One region of the Variovorax sp. J31P179 genome, then DNA from elsewhere that is predicted to be linked to it. Evidence: riboswitches for the same ligand, from Rfam matches in the RefSeq annotation. Region 1 holds a riboswitch; the other holds the start of a gene.
The links. Region 1 has a riboswitch for ZMP and ZTP ahead of glyA (serine hydroxymethyltransferase). Riboswitches for the same ligand answer to the same signal wherever they lie in the genome.
Positions count from the first base shown of each region.

Region 2: it holds a riboswitch for ZMP and ZTP, as region 1 does, so the genes downstream of both, QTI17_RS00705 (tetrahydrofolate dehydrogenase/cyclohydrolase catalytic domain-containing protein) here and glyA (serine hydroxymethyltransferase) in region 1, are expected to answer to the same signal.

Region 1 is NZ_JASZYL010000002.1:157,763-163,270, forward strand. It holds gene QTI17_RS05075 (prepilin-type N-terminal cleavage/methylation domain-containing protein) at 1-49, opposite strand, end outside; gene QTI17_RS05080 (type IV pilus modification PilV family protein) at 1-494, opposite strand, end outside; gene QTI17_RS05085 (GspH/FimT family pseudopilin) at 488-1,045, opposite strand; gene nrdR (transcriptional regulator NrdR) at 1,186-1,629, opposite strand; gene glyA (serine hydroxymethyltransferase) at 1,645-2,889, opposite strand; ZMP/ZTP riboswitch at 2,931-3,058, opposite strand; gene QTI17_RS05100 (lytic transglycosylase domain-containing protein) at 3,097-3,942, opposite strand; gene QTI17_RS05105 (DUF748 domain-containing protein) at 4,538-5,508, shown strand, end outside.
Region 2 is NZ_JASZYL010000001.1:132,782-138,289, forward strand. It holds gene QTI17_RS00680 (FAD-dependent oxidoreductase) at 1-1,182, shown strand, start outside; gene QTI17_RS00685 (hypothetical protein) at 1,207-1,452, opposite strand; gene QTI17_RS00690 (hypothetical protein) at 1,570-1,779, shown strand; gene QTI17_RS00695 (YybH family protein) at 1,812-2,216, shown strand; gene QTI17_RS00700 (hypothetical protein) at 2,420-2,755, shown strand; gene QTI17_RS00705 (tetrahydrofolate dehydrogenase/cyclohydrolase catalytic domain-containing protein) at 2,935-3,810, opposite strand; ZMP/ZTP riboswitch at 3,834-3,913, opposite strand; gene QTI17_RS00710 (GNAT family N-acetyltransferase) at 3,957-4,379, opposite strand; gene QTI17_RS00715 (GntR family transcriptional regulator) at 4,399-5,133, opposite strand; gene QTI17_RS00720 (aromatic ring-hydroxylating dioxygenase subunit alpha) at 5,423-5,508, shown strand, end outside.

The sequences.
Region 1 (5,508 bases):
AGGGGACCGACCTCGAACGGGGCGTCGAGCGCCGCTTCGGACCCCGCATGCGCGCTGGCGCGCCAAGCGACCATCACGCCCAGCGTCCGCGCCTGCATGGGCGGCGGATCGGCGGTCGTCTCGAACGCCATGCCGCGGCCCTGGGGCAGGGTGGCCGCAATGGCCTGTTTCCAGCTGAGGATGTCTCGGCGCGCGAGCGTGGCGGCGTCGCATGCGGTGTCGCGGCAGGCTGGCGACGGCGCCGGCAGTTCCCACTGGGTGGCCTCGGCGGGCAAGGGGCTCATTCCGACGGGGTGGGCGCGGATGCGCTCGCCCAGGTCCTCGATCAGGCGGATCGCCTGGGCGCGATGAGCGGTGGTTCGGGCATCGGCCAGGGCGCGAAGCTGCACGCCGAGCAGGCCGAAGGCGACTAAGGCCAGCAGGGTCAGCGAGACCAGCGATTCGAGCAGTGTGATGCCCTGCTGCAGGTGCGGGCGGCCGGCGCGGTTCAGCATCTGTCGGTACCGTGAAGGGTCTGCAGCCGGCCGGCGGAAGACATGCACATGACGCGCGCGGCCTTGTCGTCGCTGCTGCGCTCGGGCCTCAGCGTGAAGCGAAAGGCGCCCAGGTTGTGAAAGCGGCCCGAGCGGTTGAGGTTCAGGTAGGTCGAAGGGGCGGCCACGCTGACCGTCGCCTCGACGCCGCGGGGCGCCGGCCAGGCCTGGATCAAGGCCTCGCCGGGGTCGTGTCGCCCGTTGCCGTCGGTGTCGGCGAACAGCGTCCAGCCGCAGCTCCAGTCCTGCTCGCTCGCCGGTGTGCAGCCGCCGCCCGAAGCCCGCCGCAGCGTGACACCGCCGCCGCGCCGGATGGCCTCCGAGCGCGCCGTGTAGAGGGCGGCGCGCAGGCCTTCCTCGGCAGCCCGCAGGCGGTAGCGTTCGAGGGTCCGGCCGAAGGCCGGCATTGCGAGCCCGACCAGGATCGCGACGATCGCGAGCACCGCCAGCACTTCGACCAGCGTGAAGCCGGACATCGGTGCGAAACGGGACAGCGGGGCGGAGGTAGGCATGACGGCCCGGATGCTAGAAGCCAAAGCACCGTCCGTGGCGTCGAGGCGCCTGCCGGGCCGCTCCCACGCGCAAGCGGTCGCTGGCTGCGCCGCCGTGACGATTCAGGAGGAAGTTGCCGGCAAGCTGACCCGCCGCGAACTCAGATGTCCCTGAGCAACTGCCTGAACTCGTCCACGTCCTCGAAGCTGCGGTAGACCGAGGCGAAGCGCACGTAGGCCACCTTGTCGAGCCGCTTGAGCTCGCGCATGACCAGTTCGCCGACCTTGGTCGATTCGATCTCCCGCAAGCCGCTGGACAGCAGCTCTTGTTCGATGCGCAGCAGCGCGATGTCGATCTGTTCGATGCCGACCGGCCGCTTGCGCAGCGCCAGCATCATCGAGGCCCGCACCTTGGCGGTGTCGAAGTCGGCCCGGCTGCCGTCCTTCTTGACCACCACCGGAAAGTTGACGTCCGGCCGCTCGTAGGTGGTGAAGCGCTTGTCGCAGCCTCCGCACTGGCGCCGGCGGCGCACGAAGTCGCCGTCTTCCGAGACCCGGGTCTCCATGACCTGGGTCTCCAGATGACCGCAGAAGGGGCACTTCATGCGCTGTCGTGCCGGTTATTTGTAGACCGGGAAGCGGCTGGTGAGCGCGTGCACCTTGGCCCGCACCGCATCGATGTTCGCTGCGTCGCGCGGGTTCTCGAGCACGTCGGCGATCAGGTTGGCGGTGGCGCGCGCTTCCTCGTCCTTGAAGCCGCGGGTGGTCATCGCCGGCGTGCCGATGCGCACGCCGCTGGTGACCATCGGCTTTTCGGGGTCGTTCGGGATCGCGTTCTTGTTGATCGTCATGTGGGCCGCGCCCAGCACGGCTTCGGCTTCCTTGCCGGTGATGCCCTTGGCGCGCAGGTCGACCAGCATCACGTGGCTTTCGGTACGGCCGCTGACGATGCGCAGGCCGCGCTCGGTCAGCGTCTCGGCGACGATCCGTGCATTGGTCACGACTTGCTGCTGGTAGGCCTTGAACTCGGGCGACAGCGCTTCCTTGAAGGCCACCGCCTTGGCCGCGATCACGTGCATCAGCGGGCCCCCCTGCAGGCCGGGGAAGATGGCGCTGTTGATCGCCTTCTCGTGCTGCGACTTCATCAGGATGATGCCGCCGCGCGGGCCGCGCAGGCTCTTGTGGGTGGTCGAGGTGACGACGTCCGCGTGCGGCACCGGGTTCGGGTACACGCCTGCTGCCACCAGGCCGGCGTAGTGGGCGATGTCGACCATGAAGATGGCGCCGACATCCTTGGCGACCTTGGCGAAGCGCTCGAAGTCGATCCGCAGCGAATAGGCCGAGGCGCCGGCGATGATCAGCTTGGGCAGGTGCTCGTGCGCCTTGCGTTCCATGGCGTCGTAGTCGATGGCTTCGTCGGCGTTCAGGCCGTAGCTCACGACATTGAACCACTTGCCGCTCATGTTGAGGGGCATGCCGTGGGTCAGGTGGCCGCCTTCGGCCAGGCTCATGCCCATGATGGTGTCGCCGGGCTTCAGGAAGGCCAGCATCACGGCCTCGTTGGCCGAGGCGCCGCAATGCGGCTGCACGTTGGCGGCGTCGGCGCCGAAGATCTGCTTGATGCGGTCGATGGCCAGCTGCTCGGCCACGTCGACGTGCTCGCAGCCGCCGTAATAGCGCTTGCCCGGATAGCCCTCGGCGTACTTGTTGGTGAGCTGCGAGCCCTGGGCGGCCATGACGGCCGGCGAGGCGTAGTTTTCGCTCGCGATCAGCTCGATGTGGTGCTCCTGGCGGGCGTTCTCGGCCTGGATGGCAGCCCAGATTTCAGGATCGGTCTGTTCGACCAGGATGTTGCGGTGGTACATGGCAGTCCTTCAAGACGATGGTCCTTGTTCTTCAACCAAACAAGGGCTGCCCAGGCGAACGGCTGATCACCCGCAAACGAACCGCGGGCGGCACGCTTCCCAGTGGTAGTCCACGTCAGCGCAATGCACCTGAAAAGGGTTGCGCCTATCGCCAGTCGCGTGCCGGCCGAGTGTAGCCGACAGCGGGCGCCGGCGCGGCCCGAAGGGCTAGGAATCGCCGAGCAGGGCGACTTGCTGCGGATCGGGCTGGGCCGGCTTGGCCGCTGCCGGCGGCGCCACGACCTGGACGGGATTGGCGCGCGGCGCCGGCGTCGTCGTGGGCGGCGCGCGGCCGGCGACCACCTGGCGCAGCCGCTCGTGCTCGGCCAGCACCTTGCCGGCATAGCCGCCGTCCTCGGTCAGATTGGCGGCGCCGACGTAGTAGCGCAGGCCGCCCTCGAGGGAGCCGGCGCGGGCGATGCATTCCTGCAGCACCTTGACGCCGACGCGCATGTTGGTCACCGGGTCGAAGGCGGTAAGGGTTCCGCCGGCGCTTTCGTACTTCTCGCCGTGGACCCGGGTCATGACCTGCATCAGGCCCTGGGCGCCGACCTGGCTCTGGGCGAAGGGATTGAAGCTGGACTCGACCGCCATGATCGCCAGGATCAGGGTCGGGTCGAGCTTGGTTTTCTTGCCGAGGTCGAAAGCCTCGGCGACCAGCACGCTCAACGGCTCGGCCGCCACCCGGTACTTCTTGCTGAGCCAGTAGGCCACCGCGGCCTGCTGCTTGGGCAGTTCGTGAGGGCTGGCGGCGGTGGTCCGCTCGATCGCAGTGGGCTCCAGGTCGCTGACCTCGACGGCCTCGGGCACGGGCTTGCGCGATTGCAGCCAGCCCATCAGCTGCTCTTCGCCGGTCTGCCGCAGGTCCGGGCGGGCGGCCAGCGCCAGCACGGCGAACACGGTCGCCAGCCCGAGCAGGGCGAAGCTGTTGTGGGTGATCTCGAAGAAGCCGTCGACCACGTCGGACACGAAGGTCCGTAGCCCGCGGGCTGTGGCATCTAACGCCTGTTTCATCGCTCTTCCTTTCTGTGCGGCACCCGTTCGCAGCGCCACGGGGGCGGAGCAGAAAGGAAGCGGCGCTTGGATTGGTACGAATCAGGACCGCGCGAAAAATAGGGAGAGAGCGCGGCCGCCTGATCAAGCCGGCAGATGCCGGCAGCGGATTTGGGAGAGTCCGGCCACTCGGGGGCTCGGGAAAGATTGGCATTCTAGGGACCGCTAAATATCTGGTCAAGAATATAAGATAGGTCTGATATTCTAATTTCGATGTAAAGAAATGTATGAAATAGTGCACGAATCGGCTGCACGAGATCCATTGAAAACGCGATTTGCAATCCATCCGCATAGCGCATAGGCTCTACTTGCCTGAGCTATCAGGCGTCTACCAAGGTCCAGTGGCCCGACGAGCAAAATCCGACGGCCCAGCGGCTGAGGCCCAACGGTGGCAATCCCTTGCTGCCAGCATGACCGGAACGATTGAACTTCCGGTCGAGCGAAAAGATGGCATGGGCGTTTCGCCCGCCATCGAGCCCGGAGGCCTGACTTCGCGTCGAGCCGCCGGGCTTTCTCACTTTGGGGCCGCCATGGGTTTGGGGCACACTCCCCATCGATGAATGCTGCTTTGCTGAAACAGAACAAATGGGTGCGGCGCGGGCTCTGGACGCTGCTGATCCTGCTGGCGGTCTGGGTGATCGCATGGCTGGCGGTACCGCCGATCGTCAAGGGCCAGGTGCAGAAGATCGCCAGCGACAAGCTGGGCCGCCAGGTCACGGTGGGCAAGATCGAGTTCAAGCCCTGGACGCTCGAGCTCGCGGTGAACGACCTGCGCATCGCCACTGCCGACGGCAGCCAGCCGCAGGTCGCCGTCAAGCGCATCTATGTCGACGCCGAGCTGCAGTCCATCCTGCGCCTCGCACCGGTGATCGACGCGGTCCGGATCGAGGCGCCTGCGATCCAGCTCACGCACCTCGCCGATGGCCGCTACGACATCGACGACATCCTGGCCCGGCTGACTCCCGCGCCGGAGCCCCCCGATGCGCCCAAGAAGGACCCGCCGCGGTTCGCCGTCTACAACATTGCCATCACCGACGGCGCCGTCGACTTCAGCGACGAAACCGTCAAGCGCCGCCACGAGCTGCGCGAATTCGCACTCAGCGTGCCCTTTCTGAGCAACCTGGCCTCCAAGCGCGAGATCAAGACCGAGCCGAAGCTGGCCTTCGTCCTCAACGGCAGCAAGTTCGATTCGGCGGCCGAGTCGACGCCGTTCGCCGCCAACCGCAAGACCGACGCCCGCATCAACTTCCAGGGGCTCGACCTGGTGCCCTACCTGGGCTACATCCCGGGCGGGCTGCCGGCGGCGCTGAAGGCCGGCAAGCTGGATGCCGACCTGAAGATCGATTTCGAGCAGGCGGCGACGGCCGGGCTCAAGATCACCGGGAGCATCGCGGCCAACGGCATCAAGGTGGTGGACGCGAAGGGGCACGACCTGCTCGCCTTCGATGCGCTCAAGGTCGCGCTGGCCGACGTCCGTCCCCTGGAGCGCGTGATTCATCTGAGCGAAGTGGCGCTGGCCGGGCCCGA
Region 2 (5,508 bases), on a different contig from region 1:
GGCGGATGCCTGCTCACCTGGTCGGCAAAGTTCTTCACGCTGCGACGGCTCTTCGGCGAGGCCGAGGCCATCAGGCTGGTCAAGGCATCCGAAGCGGCCGTATCGCATATCGCGGAGTTCTGCCGTGAACACGACATCGATGCCGAATTGCGCATGGACGGCACGCTCTACACCGCCACGTCGCAGGCCCAGATCGGCGTCCTGGACCCGGTCATGCGAGCACTCGAAGACTGCGGCATCCGCAGCTATTTTCCGTTGCCGCCCGACGAGGTGGCGCGACGCTCCGGCTCGGCTCGCAACCTGGCGGGCGTCTATTCGCCCATGGCCGCCACGGTGCATCCCGGCAAGCTGGTGCGTGGGCTTCGTCGCGTGGCGCTCGCAATGGGCGTGCGCATCCACGAGCGCAGCCCGATGCGCGAGTTCAGCACAGGCAATCCGGCGGTCGTCCGCACGCCTTGCGGGACCGTCGAGGCAAGAAAAGTCGTGTTGGCCATCAATGCCTGGATGGCCAGTACCTTCGCGCAGTTCGAGCGAACCATCGCGATCGTGTCGAGTGACATGGTCATCACCGAAAAGTGCCCTGAATTGCTGCGCGAGATCGGCTTGATCGACGGCGTGTCCGTACTGGATTCGCGCACCTTCGTCTATTACTACCGGAGCACCGTGGACGGTCGAATCATGCTGGGCAAGGGCGGCAACACGTTCGCGCGAGGCGGGCGCATCGCGCCGGTCTTCGACCAGCGCTCTCCCTACGAGGCGCAACTCACGCAAGCGCTGCATTCGTTCTTCCCGGCGCTGCGCGACACGCCGATCACGGCAAGCTGGAATGGCCCCTCCGACCGATCGGTGACCGGCTTTCCCTTCTTCGGCCGGCTCGATGGTGCGCCACACATCAGCTATGGCTTCGGCTACTCGGGCAATGGCGTAGGACCGAGCTACATGGGCGGCCAGATCCTGTCGTCGATGCTGCTGGATCTCGACAATGCGTGGACGCGCAGCCCTCTCACACAGGGCCCGTTGGGGCGCTTTCCGCCGGAGCCGGTGCGATATGCCGGATCGATCGTGGTTCGCAACGCGATCCGCCGCAAGGAACGCGCGGAAGACGAGAATCGCCGACCCTGGTTCGTCGACACCATGCTGAGCAAGTTCGCCAATGCGGCGGGCAAGGCCGACAAGGCCTGACTGTCCGTGGCCGGAGCCGACAACTCAGTCGCGGTCGATGAAGACTGCGACGCAGAGTGCGGCGCCCACGACGTACAGCAACCAGGTCTGCGGAATCGCGTAGGGATACAGCATCAAGGCGACGCCGAGCCATTTGCTTCGCGGACGACCGGCGCGCTTTCCGTAGCGATAGACCGCGATGCCAATGAGGCCGAACAGAACGGCACCGATGATGTAGGCCGGCGTCGGGAGCGCAATCCCGAGCGACTCCAGTGTCTGCAAGCTGTCCATGGGGGTCTGGCCGAGGGTTGGAGGGGCTCCTCTGAGCGTCCGCAGCTTAACCGTGGTCACGAAAAGGCGTTGCGACGAAAATGCGTGAAGAGCAATGAGCTTGAAAGGAGTTCTGTCGTGTTCACAACTGAAATTCGATTGCCCGAACTCGCCTTGTTGGCTGGCACCCGCGGGGCCTTGGGGGCGGGAGTCGGCCTGTTGCTTTCCGACAAGCTCAGTGAAGAGCAACGCAAGAACATCGGTTGGACGCTGGTGGCCGTTGGCGTGCTGACCACCATCCCGCTCGCGGCTATGCTGTTCGGTCGCCGCCGAAGGAGCGACGCCTGACTTGGAGTCGGGCTTCACCTCGAGGAGTTTGCATGTTGAGCAACGAAGAGCAAATCCGTGCGCTTGTCGAGACCTGGCAGGCTGCAACCAAGGCCGGCGATGTCGATACCGTGCTCAGTCTGATGACCGACGACGTCGTTTTTCTGGTGTATGGGCGCCCGCCCATGCGCAAGGCGGAGTTTGCGGCGCAATCTCACGTGCCAGCTGGCCGTCCACCTCCAATTGTCGACGGCAAGTCCGAGATTCAGGAGATCCAAGTCTCAGGCGACATGGCCTACATGTGGAGCGCACTCCAGGTCTCGGTCACTCCGCCCGGTGCGGGCCTGCCGATGGAGCGTGCAGGGTACACGCTCACGGTCTTTCGGCACGTTGACGGCAAATGGCTGTTGGCGCGTGATGCAAACCTCTTGTCTCCGGTACAGCGCCCAAGTTCGTGACTACCAGCGCGTCGACACGATGGCTGGACGAGTCACCCCCCTCCTCGCCCCAGAGCGAACTAGCTGGCTTGGTTTGAAGCCTCGGCAACCGGCACCACCCAAGCAGCCATGCCACCCGAATCTCGGCGGCCAAATCGATACTTGACTCGGCCATCGCTCAGGACTACTTTCCGCCCTCTCTGGACCTCAAAGGAGATACCGTGATGGCTTTTTCTCGAATCGCATCGGGAGTCTTGCTCTCGGGTTGTGTCGCGCTCGGTGCCAGCTATTCGTTTGCCCAGACGTCGCCGTCAGAGCGTGAGGCTGCGGCCGCCGCCCAGGCAAAGCGCCAAGGCAAGCTGCCGACCAAGGGCGATGAACAGTATCTTCAGAACGCGCTCAAGCGCTGCGAACGCCAGCCGGAGGGGACTGCGCGAGACGCTTGTGTCAAGCGCGTGACTGACGCCGGCGACACCACGACACGGGGTAGTGTCGAAGGGGGCGGGAAGATTCGCACCAACACCATGCAGGTGCCTGCGACCGAAGCGCCCAAGAAATGAGGGCGCCACCCTGGCGCGAGACGCGCTGCCGTGCGGCGACCAGTCGTTGCCGCTCGGTTGAAGGTCCGATTGCTGGCTGATTCCGTCTAGCCGCTACGGGCGGCGTGTTCACCATCGATGCTCAACGCAGGCAAGCGCGAAATCGCTGACTGACTGCGGATTCTGCAGTCAAGCCCACCTCACCGAGGCGTTTCTTTCGACTGTGACTCGGCCGCTTGTAGCGTTTGCTCAAGCAGAACCGATATTGTCATCGGCCCGACGCCGCCGGGCACAGGTGTGACGGCTGAACACCGGCTCATTAGATTGCGAGGCTCGATATCACCGATGCCGCCAGCGTGGTAGCCCGCATCGACAACGACCGAATCATCGGCAATCCAATCGGCAGCGATAAAGTGCGGTTTGCCCAATGCACCGACAACAATCTGCGCGCGCCGCACTTCTCGCTCCAGATTTCGCGTGCGGGAATGACAGAGAGTGACGGTGGCTCCAGCATTGGAAAGCATCAACGCCATCGGCTTTCCAAGGATGGCGCTCCGGCCGACCACGCCTGCTCGCTGGCCGGCAATCTCAATGCCGTAGTCAGTCAGCAGCCTCATGATTCCAGAGGGGGTAGCCGAACCAAACGCTTCTTGTCCCAATGCCATGCGCCCGAATCCATGAGAGGTGACGCCATCGACATCCTTGTCGATTCGAATGCAATCGAAGCAAGCGCGTTCGTCTATGTGCAACGGTACCGGGTGCTGCAACAGAATGCCATGGACGTCAGGGTCCTTGTTGAGCGCATCGATGACGTCACACACCTCTCTTGTGCTGGCTGACGCAGGCAACACCAGCGCCTTCGAGTGCATTCCGACGCGCCGGCATGCGTTGGCCTTCATTCGGACGTAGACCGCCGAAGAAGGGTCGTCGCCGACCAGGATGGTGGCGAGAGTGGGCACGCGGCCCTGGTGTCGTAGCGCAAAGCCGCGAATCGACTCCGTGAGTTTGGCTTCGCAACGCACTGCGAGCGCTTTGCCGTCGAGAACGACACATTCAGACCTGGTGCCACCGTTCATATCAGTTTCCTTGCAGGAAAACAGTCGGGTGCCCAGGCGAGCGGCAATGATTCGCCTGCGCTCCACGGTGGAACTCACCTTATCGCCAGTTGCGCAGGCGGAGCAATGATAGATGACCAGTGACGCCGCATCCTGCCCCTTGCACCTCAGAGCTTCTTCATCATGAACGCCAGGTAGAACCCATCGGTGTGGTTGTCGATGCGCCCGAACTCCTGGTAGCCGCGCTTCGCATAGAAGTCGCGGGCCTGCCATTCGAAGGTATCGAGCTTGGCGCTATGCGCGCCCAGGCGCTTCGCCTGCGTCTCGGCCTGCCCAAGCAGCTCGCTGCCAAGCCCGGCTGTCCTGGCCGCCTCGTCGACCCAAAGCACGTCGATGTGGAGCCAGTAAAGGAAGACGTAGCCGCGAAGCCCTCCGACCATTCGACCTTGCTCATCCCTTGCGCTCAGCCATACCGGTTGAGATTCGGGATACTCGCCCACGAATTCGTAGTTGAAGTGGCGCAGCCGTCGACCGAGCTCGCCCGACCGCACCTCCTCTTGCGTCGCTTCGACGATGGTCCAGGCTGTCATGGCGGGCACAGCGCCCCTGTCAGGGCCGCGTCTTCCCAGCCACCAGCCGCATCCCCGGCATCAGTTCGGCCGCGAGCTCCGGCCGTTCGAGCGCGTAGTCGAGGTTCATGCGTGCGATCTCGACGTGCTCCTCGCCCAGCGCCTGCGCGCGCGAGCCTTGCCCGCGCTCGATCGCCTGCACCATCGCGTGGTGCGTGCGGTGGGCCTGCTTCATCCACTGGTGCCCCTCCTCCATCGACGACTGCATCGGCAGCATGGCGCTCGGCGACGCGAAGGGCTGGCCGTCCAGCATGTCCATCACGCGCTGGAGCGCGACATTGCCGCAGCCCTGCATGATCAGCTGGTGGAAGCGGTCGTTCATCTGGACGTAGGCCGCGTAGTCGTCCAGGCCCATTTCGGGCTTGTTGACCGCCTTGTCGCCCTCGTCGAGGCAGTCGTGAAGGTCGCGCAGCAGCTGGCGCGAGGCACCGTCCTCGGCCAGCAGACGGGCCGCGAAGCCTTCGATCACGCCGCGCACGCGGATCGCGTCGGCGATCTCCTGAGACGTGAAGCGGCGCATCTGGTAGCCGCCGCTCGGCGACTGCTCGATCAGGCCCTCGTGCTCCAGGCTGGTGAGCGCCAGCCGCACGGGCGTGCGCGAGGCGCCGAGCTTCTCCGCCAGCGGGATCTCGGCCAGCCGCTCGCCGGGCACGAATTCGCCCTTGAGGATCAGGTCGCGAAGTTGAACCAGCACACGGTTTTGTTGGGAGTCCATCTGGAGCAGCGGAACGAAGAATGCCTCGATTCTAAGGAGATCAGCCGTGGCTGCACACAGTCAGGCCAACTTGGTCCGGTTGTTGCATACATGTCGCAAGCAGTGCATTCAGAAAGAGAAAATGCACCTCGAAGATGCGTCGACTTCTAAGTAATAACCCTTGTTTTAGCGCCTGAATGCCCCCGCAGGAATCTAAATGGATTGACCTGGATCAGAAATCGCCCAGACAATGTATGCAATTGCATGCAGCGCATGTTTCAGACAGTCACCCCCACGATGGAGCACCCCCATGATCAGTGCAGAACAGAATGATTTCATCACCCGGGTCGGCCGGGGCACCCCCGCCGGCACGCTGTTGCGCCGCTACTGGCAGCC